Linked DNA regions of Candidatus Vesicomyosocius sp. SY067_SCS001. Each later gene encodes a partner of the first gene's protein in a complex. Links are inferred from orthologs where the notes say so. Each region holds a gene or a part of one and is shown on either strand. Other genes may lie near its edges.

Evidence for each region. Proteins that work in one complex are often made in the same cells at the same time.
Region 2: the proteins of HUW60_RS00615 (region 1) and accD are in contact, whole or in part, in a solved structure (PDB 8UXZ), measured with the Escherichia coli proteins. The link is inferred for Candidatus Vesicomyosocius sp. SY067_SCS001 from one-to-one orthologs.

Annotation. Positions count from the first base shown.
Region 1 is NZ_CP054877.1:133,387-141,176, forward strand. Bases 2,599-5,564 are described here. They hold HUW60_RS00615 (acetyl-CoA carboxylase carboxyltransferase subunit alpha), read right to left. Parts: upstream 4,583-5,564; coding sequence 3,614-4,582; downstream 2,599-3,613. Other genes in these bases: tilS (tRNA lysidine(34) synthetase TilS), read right to left, coding at 2,599-3,633; ccoS (cbb3-type cytochrome oxidase assembly protein CcoS), read left to right, coding at 4,835-4,975; HUW60_RS00625 (TIGR00153 family protein), read left to right, coding at 5,069-5,564. Outside these bases: replication restart helicase PriA, read right to left, coding at 1-1,925; rRNA maturation RNase YbeY, read left to right, coding at 1,971-2,408; more of tilS, read right to left, coding at 2,461-2,598; more of HUW60_RS00625, read left to right, coding at 5,565-5,746; HUW60_RS00630 (inorganic phosphate transporter), read left to right, coding at 5,759-7,039; HUW60_RS00635 (BolA family protein), read left to right, coding at 7,043-7,273; HUW60_RS00640 (DEAD/DEAH box helicase), read left to right, coding at 7,502-7,790. UniProt on the Escherichia coli protein: Component of the acetyl coenzyme A carboxylase (ACC) complex. First, biotin carboxylase catalyzes the carboxylation of biotin on its carrier protein (BCCP) and then the CO(2) group is transferred by the carboxyltransferase to acetyl-CoA to form malonyl-CoA.
Region 2 is NZ_CP054877.1:975,063-982,610, forward strand. What follows is about bases 1,822-4,600. They hold accD (acetyl-CoA carboxylase, carboxyltransferase subunit beta), read right to left. Parts: upstream 3,746-4,600; coding sequence 2,897-3,745; downstream 1,822-2,896. Other genes in these bases: ispH (4-hydroxy-3-methylbut-2-enyl diphosphate reductase), read right to left, coding at 1,822-2,500; HUW60_RS04670 (FKBP-type peptidyl-prolyl cis-trans isomerase), read right to left, coding at 2,497-2,904; trpA (tryptophan synthase subunit alpha), read right to left, coding at 3,765-4,562; hemE (uroporphyrinogen decarboxylase), read right to left, coding at 4,564-4,600. Also shown: mfd (transcription-repair coupling factor), read left to right, coding at 1-562; HUW60_RS04660 (carbohydrate kinase family protein), read right to left, coding at 568-1,506; more of ispH, read right to left, coding at 1,574-1,821; more of hemE, read right to left, coding at 4,601-5,601; rpmE (50S ribosomal protein L31), read right to left, coding at 5,676-5,888; HUW60_RS04695 (heavy metal translocating P-type ATPase), read right to left, coding at 5,970-7,548.

The sequences.
Region 1 (7,790 bases):
GATAAGATTTGGTGGAGTGTTACTCGATTATTAGATTGTAGGTATAGGTTAAAGTAGTAGTAGTCTGATTTTTTTTCAATAGTATTAGCAATTGGTCCCCAAATTTCTACTGAATTCATTTGTATGCTTTTTAACAAAATAGCTGCTTCATGTAAGAAATTTTCAGCGTTTTGTTTGTTTTTTGCATTTGCACATAATAATGCTTGGTGTGAAAAAGGTGGCATCATTGCACTTAAACGCTGTTTTAGAAGTTGACTAGCAAATTGTGTATAGCGAGAAGACAAAACAAAATTAAAAATTGGATGATCGGGATAGCGAGTTTGTATAACAACTTCACCTCTTTCTTTGTGTCTACCAGCACGACCAGATACTTGAATAAGGAGTTGGGCTAAATATTCAGTTGCTCGAAAATTTGTTGATAAGAACCCAGTATCAACATCTAGAATACCAACCATTGCAAGGTTGGAAAAATTGTGTCCTTTGGTTAACATTTGTGTACCAATAATAATACAAGATTTGCCAGTGTTGATTTGTTCTAAGTGTTTTGCAAAGGATTTCTTGCGTCGTGTGGTGTCACGATCAATGCGGATAATAGGAGTATCTACAAAGTATGAAGATAGGGTTTCTTCTAATTTTTCTGTGCCATATCCTAATATTTTAAGGCTTTGTTCAGTACAGTTTGGGCAGACATGTTCTGGTATTTTTTCGTCGCCACAATGATGACATTTAAGACGATTGATATAGCGATGATAAACCATTGTTAAATCACAATGGTTACATTGTGCTTTCCAGTTACATTGTGTACAGTAATAGATAGGTGCATAACCTCGGCGGTTAACAAACAACATAACTTGTTTGTTAATGGATAAATATTGCTTGATTTTTTCAATTAGCATTTTAGACAATACACCGTTAGTATTACTGCGCATATCAATCAGACTTACCTTGGGTAAAGTTGCACCACCTGCACGTTTAGTTAGTGTGATGCGTGTGATTTTCTTATCCATCGCATTTTTTAATAATTCTAATGAAGGCGTTGCTGTACCTAAGACCAATGGTATATTAGATTGTTGAGCTCTGATAAAACCTAAATTTCTAGCAGAATATCGAAAACTTGACTGCTGCTTAAACGAGTTATCATGTTCCTCATCAATAATAATTAAACCAAAATTTGATATAGGTGTGAAAATAGCACTTCTTGTACCAAGTATCACGTTAGCATCACCGTTTTTAGCCATAAGATAAGCGTCTAGTTTTTGAGTCTCATTAAGTTGCGAATGGATTGCTATTACGCGTGTTTTTAGGCGTGTTTTAAAATGTGTAATCATTTGTGGCGTTAGACCAATTTCCGGAACCAATACCAATACTTGTTTCTTTTGGTTAATCATTGATTGGATAATGTGTAAATATACTTCAGTTTTACCACTACCAGTCACACCATGGAGTAAAAAAGCGTGATATTGATTGGTTGATTTCAAAATTTGTTCGATAGCAATATTTTGTTCATCTGTTGGTTGAAAGTCTGGCTGTTGTAGTTTATTTGGTAAATCTATGATTTTTTTAATTTTTGCTTCTTTACCTAAAAGTAATTTCTTAGGTAATGTAGATGAAATAACTTTGCTAATTGGATAATGGTAATAATTAGCTGACCATAACAAAAGATCTAAAATTGATTTGTCTAAAATTGGTATTTTATCTAGTACTTCTTCAACAGATTTAAGTTTATACCCTAGTGTATCTTCTCTTTTTTTTTGGAAATTTGTTTCGTTATATCTACTTTTATCTTTAATATCTAATACAATGCCAATTACTTTTTTTCGTGCAAGTGGTACTTTAACACGTACACCAACAGACACCTCGTTATCACATAGATAGTTAAAGGTTTTACTCAATGATAGTATAGCAACTTCAATAATTAATGACAAAGTAATAGAGCTTTGATAAAATAATAATTTTATCTAATATTAAGTATGGTGATTATACAAAATAGTATTCACGATTTATCTGTTAATGAAGATGATTTAAGTTGTATTTTACAAAGAGTGGTTAAAGAATTGGGAAATGGTGAAAGTGAGTTATTAGTTCGATTGGTTGATAAGGCGGAAATTCAAAATCTTAATAAGGTTTATCGATACAAGGATAAATCTACTAATGTATTATCATTTCCAAGTGATTTGCCGATTGAAATTGATGAAAATATTTTAGGAGATGTTGTGATATGTACAGAAGTAGTTTTAAAAGAGTCTATTGAACAGCATAAATCTTTTAATAATCACTTCATGCATATGGCAGTTCATGGTACGTTGCATTTATTTGGTTATGATCATATTGATACTAAAGATGCACAAAAAATGGCAAACTTAGAAAGAAAAATTCTAGCAAAAATTGGGATTAATAATCCTTACTAAATTAGTAAAAATGCTACTATTTATTTAAAACTGGCAATTTTTATTCTTTATATTAAGCGCTATAGGCCTTACCAATACGTTCAATGGCATATAATGTATTACTAATGTAATACATTTTTAACTGGTTTCGTTCCCAAGGTGGAATACAAGCTTCTTGTAATACTTTTTTTAATGATTTGGTGTGTTTTTTTCCTAGTAATTTAATACGTTGACCTTTTTGTCGATAACGAATTGAAAAATTTGGAAAGTCTTTAAATTCCTCATAAAATGGGCAATACTTGTTCTCCTTTGGCAGGATTTTGTTGATGAAATATAATTCATTTTGGTAGCGTCTAACCTCGTACTCATTCCAACTAACCAGTGGATTAGTGCCCTCTTTTGCGTGCAGTAGTTTAATAATTTGGTGCATTATTTTATGACTTGGCGTTAAAAAATTAAGAAAGTTTAGATGATAGCGGAGAATGTTCTTAATTCTATGAATTCTAAGTTTAATAAGCTGACTTATATTGATTCGATTAGTACGATTGATAATGTGATATGTCTTAATATCAATATCGGCCAGTTCGCGTGTAAGTTTTAAGGTTTCTGATTGGTTTTGTGCACTTCTGGAAAGTGTTTCTGTTAAATTTTTATATACCTCAGATAATTTTGGTAGAATTTCTAAACGTAAGAAATTACGTCTAAAATAAGTATTTTTATTGCTGTCATCTTCTATCCAGTTTAATTTATGATTATTAGCATAATCACTAATTTGAGATTTATTAATTGTTAAAAAAGGGCGATAGTGAATACCTTTTCCTAGAGGCTTCTCTTTAGGCATAGCAGCTAATCCAGCACTACCACTACCACGGAATAGTTGTAGAAGTAATGTTTCTGCTTGGTCGTTTTTATGATGTGCCGTACAGAGTACTTCATTTTCTTTTAATAAGTTAGATAATGAACGATAACGTTTCTTACGTGCATGTTCTTCGATGTTAGATGTATTATCAAAAGATAAATTAATGCTTAAGTATACAACATTAAGATTTAAACATGTTGTTTTGCAAAATTTATCCCATTTATTACAAAATTGAGATAAATGATGATTACAGTGAATAACTCTTATTTTATTGGGATAGTATGTGTTTAAATAATGCAAAAGTACGATAGAATCAATGCCACCACTGAGACCAAGGACAATGTTCTTACCTTCAAGAAATAAATCTTTAGTCTTTAAATTTTCCAAAACCTAAGAGTTTTTTTTGTCTATTTTGTAACAATTGTTCTATTGATAGTTGTTTAATTTTGTTGAGTTGTCGTGTTAATACTTCTTTTAAAAGTGCTTTTGTTTGTGAAGGATTACGGTGGATGCCGCCTAATGGTTCTTTAATAATTACATCAATTAACCTGTCTTTTTTAAGATGGGTTGAGGTTAATTTTAAAGATTCTGCTGCAATGTTTGCTTTAGTTACGTCTTTGTATAAAATAGAGGCACAACCTTCTGGAGAAATTACAGAATAAATACTGTATTCAAACATCATAATTGTGTCTGCTACACCAATAGCTAGTGCTCCGCCAGAGCCACCTTCGCCAATAACTATTGAAATAATAGGTGTTGCAAGGGTTGACATTTCAAATAGATTTTTGGCAATTGCTTCGCTTTGTCCACGTTCTTCAGCACCAATACCAGGATAAGCACCAGGTGTGTCAATAAAAGTAACAATAGGCATTGAAAATTTTTCAGCAAGTTTCATTAAGCGTAAGGCTTTTCGGTAACCTTCAGGTCTAGGCATGCCAAAATTGTATTTGATTTTTTCTTGGGTAGTTCGTCCTTTTTGTTGACCAATAAACATCACTGGTTGGTTATCTAATGTAGCAATACCACCAATAATAGCATGGTCATCACCATAAGTACGATCACCATGCAACTCTGTGAATTCATCAAATACATCAGAAATATAATCAAGTGTATAAAGGCGTTTTGGGTGTCGTGCTAGTTGAGATATTTGCCAATCGCTTAAAGATGAGAATATTTTTTTGGTTAAAGCATTACTCTTGGATTTAAGTGCCTTTATCTCATTAATAATATCTACTTTATCTTTAATATTTGCTTTGCCTTTAATATTATCAAGTGTTTGTATTTTTTCTTCTAGTTCTGCAATAGGTTGTTCAAAATCAAGATAATCTAAGTTCATACTCTAGTTTAAAATTTATTCATATACAATGTTTAAAATTATAGCAGAAATACTAGCATTTCTAGCTTTTGCTACTTTTATATTAAGTTAGTTATATAAATAAATTTAAATAGGTATTTTTTTTAATTTAAACGAGTAAGATTTGATGTACTATTATTAATAATGAGTGTAATTGATGCATTAATTCTTATCAGTAGATTAAAAAATGAAAGGCAATTAATTTTGTTTTTTTGATAAAAATAAGGAAGAAACATGGATGTAATTTATTGGCTTGTACCAAGTATGATTTTTGTTGGTTTTGTTCTTGTTATTATTTTAATAATAGGGGTTAAGAACGGTCAGTTTGATGATTTAGAAGGGGAAGGACAACGTATTTTATATGACGAAGAATAGATAAATTTAGCACCTATAAAAATATTAAAAATAAGGTTGACAATTCGTCTTTTTAATAGAAAATTCGCATCTAAAGATGCTAGAAAAAACAAAATGGCTCAAAATATAATAGATGGTCTATTTGGTAAATCACCCATTAGATCATTACAGAAACATATGATACAAGTGCATTCTTGCATTTCAGAACTTAATGGTTTTATGATTGCCATTCATACACAAAATTGGGTAAAAGCTAAAACAATTAAAAGTTATATAGATATTAAAGAAGGCAAAGCAGATATTCTTAAAAAGAATCTACGTTTAAGTTTGTCTTCAATGTTTATGATGCCTTTTTCACGTAGAGATTTACTTGATTTATTACTTATTCAAGATTCTATTGCCAATATCACTAAAGATGTTTCGGGTTTGATGATTAACCGCAAGATGATTTTACCAGATAATATCTTTGGTGATGTTATAGAATTAACTAAGGTTTGTATCAAAACATCAGCTAAGGCACTTAAAGCCGTTAATGAATTAGATGAATTATTAGAAACTGCATTTGGCAGTCGTGAGCGTAAGATTATTAGTTCTATTATTGAAGATGTTAATGAACTTGAAAGTAAATCTGATAAAATTCAGCACGTAATTCGTGCTGAATTATTTCCGCTAGAATCTAGCTTGCCACCTGTTGATGTTATGTTTTATTATCGTACTGTGGAATGGTTGGGTGAGCTTGCAGATGCGGCTCAAAAAGTTGGCTCAAGGCTAGAAGTGCTGTTAGCAAGATAAGGGAGTCTATATATGGATATAATTGCAAATTATGCTGATATTTTTATTATGCTGTCAATTGGGTTTGGTTTATTTATGGCTTGGGGTATTGGTGCTAATGATGTTTCTAATGCCATGGGTACTTCGGTTGGTTCTGCTGCTATTACCTTTAAACAAGCAGTTGTTATTGCGGTTATTTTTGAGTTTTCTGGTGCAATTCTTGCAGGAGGAGAAGTAACTGATACTGTTCGTAAAGGTATTTTAGATGCAGTATTATTTACTAATAATCCACACTTATTAGTGTATGGTATGCTTGCTTCGCTCTTGGCAGCAGGTGCGTGGTTATTGATTGCCTCATCTTTAGGATGGCCAGTTTCTACGACGCATTCAATTGTTGGTGCTATTGTTGGTTTTGGTGCAGTAGGTGTTGGTATTGATGCAGTTGCTTGGGATAAAGTAATTAAAATTGTGATGAGTTGGGTAGTATCTCCAGTACTTGCTGGCACACTTGCTGTTTTTATCTTTAAAAGTCTACAATTCTTAGTGATTGATACTAAAGATCCGTTGATGAATGCCAAGAGATATTTGCCATTTTATGTATTTTTTGTTGGTTTTATTATTGCGTTGGTTACGCAATTTAAAGGCCTTAAACATATTGACTCTTTAGAATATATCTCTAAAGATGTTTCTTTAAGTTTGATAATTGCAATTATAGTTGGTATTTTGGCAGCTGTTATCGCTGCTTTTATTATGAGAAATATTAAGATAAATCCAAAGGATGATAAAGATTTTCATTATGCTAATATGGAAAAGCTTTTTGCTGTGCTTATGGTGATTACCGCATCTGCTATGGCATTTGCACATGGTTCTAATGATGTTGCTAATGCCATTGGTCCACTAGCTGCGGTTTATAGTATTGTAGAAGCTGGTGGTGATATTACCTCAAGGAGCGCTATACCTTCATGGGTTTTGCTGGTTGGCGGCGGCGGTATTATATTTGGTTTTGTGACTTATGGATTTAAAGTTATGAAAACTATTGGCAAAGGAATTACAGAACTCACTCCTTCTCGTGGTTTTGCTGCTGAATTAGCCGCTGCAACAACGGTAGTTTTAGCCTCATCAACAGGTATTCCTGTATCAACTACACAGGTCTTAGTAGGGGCGGTGTTGGGTGTTGGTATTGCTAGAGGTGTGGTTGCACTTAATATGCGAGTTATAAATACAATTTTTTTATCTTGGTTAATTACCTTGCCAGCAGGTGCAGTCATGTCTATTCTATTTTTCTTTGTACTTAAGGGAGTATTTGGAGCATAAGTTATGACATTAGAAGAAATTAAGGAAAAAATTGAATCAGGTATAGAAAATTCAACAGTTATTATGGAAGGTGATGGTTGTAGTTGTTCAACAAAGGTCGTTTCGCCAATTTTTGAAGGTATGTCGCTGTTAGCTAGGCAAAAAATGGTACTTGCTATTATGAATAAAGAAATTGTAAATGGTACGCTTCATGCACTTAGTATTAAAACATGTACACCAAAAGAAGACATCTAAAGTGTATCTATTTTCATATACAATTTGTTCAATACTATTGTTATTGGTATTTATTAAAATTGTGGTTGGTTTTTTATATTTTTATGTGAATAATTAATTTAGTGCACAATTTTATTGTTGTATCGATATGAAATAGTCTAGATTAATTTTTAATAGTTTGATATTTATTCATATATCTAGCATAGCATGCTCATGTAAAATTTCTATCTTTGGATATAAAATATTTTTATGAGTTTTTCTAAATTAGGTTTATCTGATTCAATTCTTAAAGCTATTGAGCAGAAAGGGTATAGTAAGCCATCATCAATACAGAGTCAATCAATACCTGCTATTTTAAATGGTAAGGATGTCATGGCAGCTGCCCAAACTGGAACTGGAAAAACAGCATGTTTTGCCTTACCTATTCTTGAAATATTGTCTAAAAAAAAACCTACAAAATCCAATCGGGTTCGTACATTGATTCTAACGCCCACACGTGAATTAGCTACACAGGTTAATGATAGTGTAATTACTTATG
Region 2 (7,548 bases), 840 kb from region 1 along the record:
TTTACTCGGAGATAATCAATCTGGACAAATCAGAGAAATTGGTTTTAACCTTTACCATGATTTATTGAAACGCACCATTGATGCCATGCACTCTGGTAAAAAAATTAACCTTAATGATCCAATTAACCATGAAGTACAAATTGATTCTGGCTTACCATCAATTATTCCAGAAACTTATATTTTTGATGTTCATGAACGGCTTGTGCTTTATAAACGCATTGCTAATTGTCAAAACAACAATGAACTTAAAGCCTTGAAAATTGAGATGATTGATCGTTTTGGTCTATTGCCAGATTCAACTAAGAACTTACTTTACAATACCAAACTGAAACTCTTTTCACAAATAATTGGGATTAATAAAATAATCCTTTATGAAGATAAAGCTATCATTACCTTTAACAAAAAAAACACCATTGATCCTATAAAAATCACTAACCTTATCCAAAAACAATCAAAAAAATATCAGCTAAAAGATCAAAATCAATTAATTATCAAAGAACAAATGCCCAAAAATATTAGACGAATCAAATTAATAGAATATTTATTAAAAATGTTAAATTAATTTGATTATAATAACTCTCCATAGTTATCTTGATAATATTTTTCAATATAACCCATATCAAATTGGTGATTTTGAGCGCCTAAATGTGTAACTTTAATAGCACCAAGTAAACCTGCCAGTTGTCCTATAGTTTTCCAATCCATATTATTCATTAAACCATATAAAAGTCCTGCACGATAAGCATCTCCACAACCTGTTGGATCTTGAGAAACATCTACTTTAACAGGAGTAATATTGATTACTTTTCCTTCAGTATGAATCTCTGAACCTTGTATATCTTTAGTGATAAAGAGCGCCTTTACTTTTATAGCAATATTCTCCAAATTTAGTCCAGTTCTATCTTGTAACATTTGTGATTCATAGCTATTCACTACCACATAACTAGATTGTTCAATAAAATTGATTAACTCTTCACCTGAAAACATTGGCATACCCTGACCTGGATCAAAAATAAATGGGATATTTAACTGCTTAAATTGTTCCGCATGTTCAATCATTCCAGTACGTCCATCAGGGGACACAATACCAATATCAACCATACCAACATCAGATACCTTATTCTGGTGCGACTGATCCATCGCACCAGAATGAAAAATAGTAATTTGATTGTCGCTCATATCAGTGGTAATAAATGCCTGACCTGTATATTGATCTTCGATAATTTTAATATATGCGGTATTCATATGACACTTTTTCATCCATGCTAAATAAGGTGTAAAGTCAGTGCCAACTGTTGCCATTGGCACTGATTTAGCTCCTAATAAATGTAAGTTATAAGCAATATTACCAGCACAACCGCCAAACTCTTTACGCATAGTTGACACTAAAAATGATACATTTAGCATATGTACTCTATCTGGTAAAATATGGTTATTAAAATGATCATGAAACACCATGATACTATCAAAAGCATAAGAGCCACAAATTAATGCTATTTTTGTCATATTATTTTTTTCTTTCTATTTTTAAAATATTCAATTAACTTGATATGTCTATGATAAATAAAAGTTACTATCTTAATTCTTTTGGTACTGGAAAATGAATATTTTCCTTTACGCCACTCACTTCAATAACTTTAGTTACACCCTTATCTCGTAAAAAATCAACAACTTCTTGAACTATAACTTCTGGCGCAGAAGCACCTGCAGTTACGCCTATTGTATCAACACCTTTAAACCATAATTCATCAATATCATCAATACCATCAATTAGATAGGCAGGAATACCTATTTTTTCAGCAATTTCTCTAAGACGATTTGAATTGGATGAATTACTAGAACCTAATATCAACAATATACTAGAAAATTGCATCAAAATTTTAACTGCATCTTGACGATTTTGCGTTGCATAACAAATATCATCTTTCTTAGGCATGTCAATAGTAGGAATTCTTAATTTTAAACAATCTATAATAAGTTGAGTATCATCAATTGAAAGTGTAGTTTGTGTTGTATAAGAAAATGACATATTTTTTGATAAATTTAAACGCTCGACATCTTCAATTGTTTCCACTAATTGAATACAATTATTCTCACTAGATTGCCCTAACGTACCCTCAACCTCTGGATGACCTTTATGACCAATTAAAATCACCTGATAATTTTGTTTTTGTTTTCTAGCAACTTCTTTATGCACCTTAGTAACCAAAGGACAGGTAGCATCATAAATAATTGCGCCTATATTTTGTGCTTGCCTACGTACTGCAATTGATACACCATGTGCACTAAAAATAACTACTTGATTATTAGGCACATCAGCAATATTCTCAACAAAAACAGCACCTTTATTCTTTAGCCCATCAACTACAAATTTATTATGTACCACCTCATGACGAACATATACTGGTGCGCCATGCAACTTTAACGCACACTCCACAATTTCAATTGCACGGTCAACACCAGCACAGAATCCACGTGGATTTGCCAATAAAACTTTCATTGTTTTTGAAGTATTTTTACCTGAAAGGAGACATCATTACCAGCCAGTGGATGATTAAAATTAACGGTAATATCATCATTCTTAATTTTATCAATACAGCCTACATAAGAATCTCCTATAGGAGTTTTGAATTCAATAACAGAATCTAACTCAATCATCATAGTTTGTGGGAAATCTAAACGTTTCATAGTCTGAAAGGCCTCTTCTAGTTCATTACCAAATGCTTCTGATGCACTTAAAAGGAAAGTTTGCAGTTTTCCAACTTGAGCGTTAATAACACATAACTCTAAGCAAAAATCTAACTGACCATCACCCAGTTCAAATTCAAGTGGATCATCCCAAGACTCATCAATCAAAGTACCATTTGCATGACTAAATTTATAAAAGATTTTGTATTTAGTCATTATTAAACGTCATAGCGCTTAATATTCTATGTACTTGAGTACGTAACTCAGAACGATGCACAATCATGTCAATCGCACCTTTGTCTAACAAAAATTCACTACGCTGAAAACCTTCTGGCAATGCTTCACGTACTGTTTGTTTAACCACTCTAGGGCCAGCAAACCCAATCAATGCACTTGGTTCAGCAATATTAATATCTCCCAGCATAGCAAAACTAGCAGAAACACCACCCATAGTTGGATCAGTCAAAATCGAAATAAAAGGTACTTTTATATCACTTAGTAATTTAATTATTAAAGCTGTTTTACTCATCTGCATTAACGAAAAAAGACCTTCCTGCATACGCGCACCACCTGAGGCTGAAAAACAAATCAGTGGTATATTAGTTTTAATGCTTATTTTTGCAGCGCGAACAAACTTTTCACCGACAACAGAGCCCATAGAACCACCCATAAACTTAAATTCAAAAGCTACAACCACAACCTTTATACCGTTGAGTGTTCCTATTTTAACTACAAGCGCATCTTTTTCATGGGTAATCCTTTGCGCTTGTAAATAACGGTCTTTATATTTTTTTTGATCTTTAAACTTTAGAGGATCAACTGCACTCAAATTAGCAGCAACTTCTTCCTGTCCTTTCTTGTCTAAAAATCCATCAATACGAGCCCTAGCAGTAAGACGAATATGATAATCACACTTAGGGCAAACATAATTCAATGTTTTTAACTCTTCTGAATAAAGCGTGGTTTCACACTTAGGGCACTTACTCCACAAACCTTTGGGAATATCTTTTTTCACTACACTAGTAATAGAAGGTAAAATTTTTTCCAACCAACTCATACTCTTTTCCTTATTTTAACTATTTAATTATGGTAGAAATCTCATTTGCCAAATACCCAACACTTGTTAACATTTTAGTTCTATCATTCGCATATCTCTCAACCAATACAACTAATGACGAACCTACAATAACTGCATCAGCATATTCAGCCACCATCTTTGCACTTATTGCATCTTTAATACCAAATCCTACTCCAATAGGCAGATCAATTGCTTGACGAATTCTTAAAATATATGTTTTAACCAGATTAATATCCAAATATTCTGCACCCGTTACACCCTTAAGGGAAACAAAATAAATAAAGCCTGAGGCAATAGTAGCTAAAAATACCAAACGCTCATCCATTGTCGTTGGCGCAACCAAAAATATAAAATTAATTCCAACACCATCCAAGATTTGCTTTAAGCCATAGGCTTCTTCTGGTGGCATATCCACCACCAATACACCATCAACACCACTTTCACTAGCAGCATTGGCAAAAGATTGATAACCAAAAACTTCAATCGGATTTAAATAACCCATCAACACGATGGCTGTTGTATCATTGATTTGTCTAAATTTCTTAACCACAGTAAATACATCAAATAAACTAACGCCATCCTTTACCGCCCGCTCATATGACCTAGAAATAACAGGACCATCAGCCATCGGATCTGAAAATGGCACACCAAGTTCAATCACATCTGCACCATTTTTAACTAACACCTGCATCAACTCAAAGGTATTATCAAGTCCACTATCACCTGCAGTAATGAATGGGATAAATACCTTATGATTTTTAGATGAATTAAGAAATACTCTACTAAGACGCGACATATTATCTACATTCCTTACTAAATGTATGCACATAATCAACCAATACCTTTACATTTTCAGGATCAACATCAGGGGTAATGCCATGACCAAGATTAAAAATATAACCTGTATCTCCTTTAAATTGTGACAATACTTTTTGAACTTCACGTTCAATTACTTCAGGTGTAGCATACAAAACAGCTGGATCAAGATTACCCTGAATAGCAACTTTATTACCCACTTCTTGTTGCACTTGATAAAGTTCTACTGTCCAATCTATACCTACTCCATCACATCCTGTATCAGCAATATGCGTTAAATACTTACCACCATTTTTACTAAATAACGTAATGGGAATATTTGGATGTTGGGCTTTAACACCTTTAACTATTTTTGCCATATAATATAATGAAAAATCTAAATAATTGTGTGCAGATAATACACCCCCCCAAGTGTCAAAAACCATTACACTATCTACGCCTGATACGATCTGTTGATTAAGATAAGCAATCACACTTTGTGTCAACTTCATTAACAATAAGTGTAACGCTTCTGGATCATTAAATAGCATTTTTTTAGTACTAGCAAAGACTCTACCTCCACCATCAATCATATAAGTCGCCAAAGTCCATGGACTGCCACTAAATCCAATCAAAGGTATACGATTATTCAATGATTTTTTAATGGTTGAAACCCCGTCGAAAACATAACTTAAATCGTTATTAAGGTCAGTAGATATTTTTTTAATATCTTTCAGATTTTTAATTGGATTTCTGAATTTTGGCCCTTCACCTTCCATAAAATACAAACCTAAACCCATTGCATCAGGAATCGTTAAAATATCTGAGAATAAAATAGCTGCATCTAAGTCAAATCGATCAATAGGCTGCATCGTAACCTCACAAGCCAACTCTGGTGATTTACATAACGTTAGAAAATCTCCAGCTTTTGCACGTGTTGCACGATACTCTGGCAAATAACGCCCCGCTTGACGCATTATCCAAATAGGCGTACGTGAGGTGGGTTTTTTTAATAAGGCATTAATATAATCAAATGACATACGCTTTAAATATAAAAAAAGTAAACACTCATAAAAAAGGCCACTCTCGTGGCTTTTTATTGACTTTTGTCTTCTTATCTTTTAAAACTAGCATAGCGTGATTTAAATTTCTCAACACGTCCTGCACTATCCATAATTTTTTGCTTACCTGTATAAAAAGGATGACAACTAGAGCATACATCCAAATGCAACTCCTTCTTATCAATAGTTGAACGAGTCTTAAAGGTATTGCCACATGAACAAATAACCTGAACGTCATTATAATTAGGATGAATGCTTGTTTTCATATTAATATTAACTATTTTCTAAAATCGTAAAATTAATGGAGATTTATTATATACTGTTTGAAACTCATAAAAATACTATTTTTAATTGTTTCTTAGACGCGCTGCATTAACAATCACAATTAATGAACTAATAGGCATAACAATAGCTGCAAATAATGGCGTAACCTTTGCCATCATAGCCAATGGTATCATAAAAGTATTATACAATAATGCAAAAATAATATTTTGTCTAATAATACTATTAGTATGCTTTGCCAAGTTAATCAGATCAATGATTGGGTTAATTGTAGGTTCTAAGATAATCAAGTCTGCACTATTAACCGATACATCACTACCTGAACCAATAGCAATACTAACATCAGCCTGAACAAGAGCAGGAGCATCATTCACTCCATCACCTACCATAAGTACTATATGTCTTTGTTGTAATTGTTTTATATAATTAGCTTTATCTTTTGGTAAGGCTTGCGAAATTATATGTTCAATACCTAACTCTGAGGCAATCGATTGAGTCACTATTTTACTATCACCACTTAATATACTAACTTGCTTGCCTATAGATCTAAGCTGATTAACAACCTTAGCAGCATCTAATTTAATCTTATCCTGTAAAATAACAAACCCCAACACTTTAGATTCAGTGGCACACCAAATACAACTAGCGCCTTGTTCCTCTAATATAATAGATTTATTTAATAAATCAGTATTTACCTTATGATGAATATCCACATAAGATAGATTACCAATTGTATACCGTTGTTGATCAATAATACCACTAACTCCTTGCCCATAGTCAGCGTAAAATCCACTAACTTCTAAATATTTACTAACAAAATCAATATCAACAATTGCCTTAGCTAATGGATGTTCAGAATACCTTTCAATACTTCTCATGATATTGATAAAACTTGTTTTATCAATCACAGTTTCAATGTGGCTAATACTAAATTTACCTCTAGTAAGAGTTCCAGTTTTATCAAAAACTACCCAATCCACTTTATCTAATACTTCCAACGCATTGCTGTTTTTAATGAGTATTTTTTTTTTAATCGCTACACCACTTGCAACTGCAACACTCATTGGTGTAGCTAAACCAAATGCACAAGGACAAGTGATAATTAGTACACTAGTAGCACTTAATAATGCCAAATCAAAATCATATGGATACCAATAAATAAAGGTCACTATTGCCAATAAGATTGTCATGACAACAAAATAAGGAATAATTTTATCAAGCATACAAATAATTGAGCTTTTATTATATTTAGTAGTTTCAACTAAACTCACAATTTGTCCCAAAGCTGAGTTCCTTAAAGTTTTAGTTACTTTGATTATCAAACTCCCACTAGCATTAATTGAACCAGCAAACACCTTATCACCAGATTGTTTTCTAATCAATAAAGACTCGCCTGTTAATAGTGACTCATCTACTTCACTATTGCCTGACAAAACAATTCCATCTACAGCTATGCGCCCTGCAGGTTTAATTAAGACAGTATCACTTATTTTAATTAAACTTACTGGGGTAATTTGTTCCTCACCTTTACTAATTACATAAGCAACCTTAGGTTGCAACTGCTGCAATGTACTAGAGGCTGATAAGGTAGATTTTTTAACCGAACTTTCAAGATAACGTCCAATTAAAATCACAAATATAAAA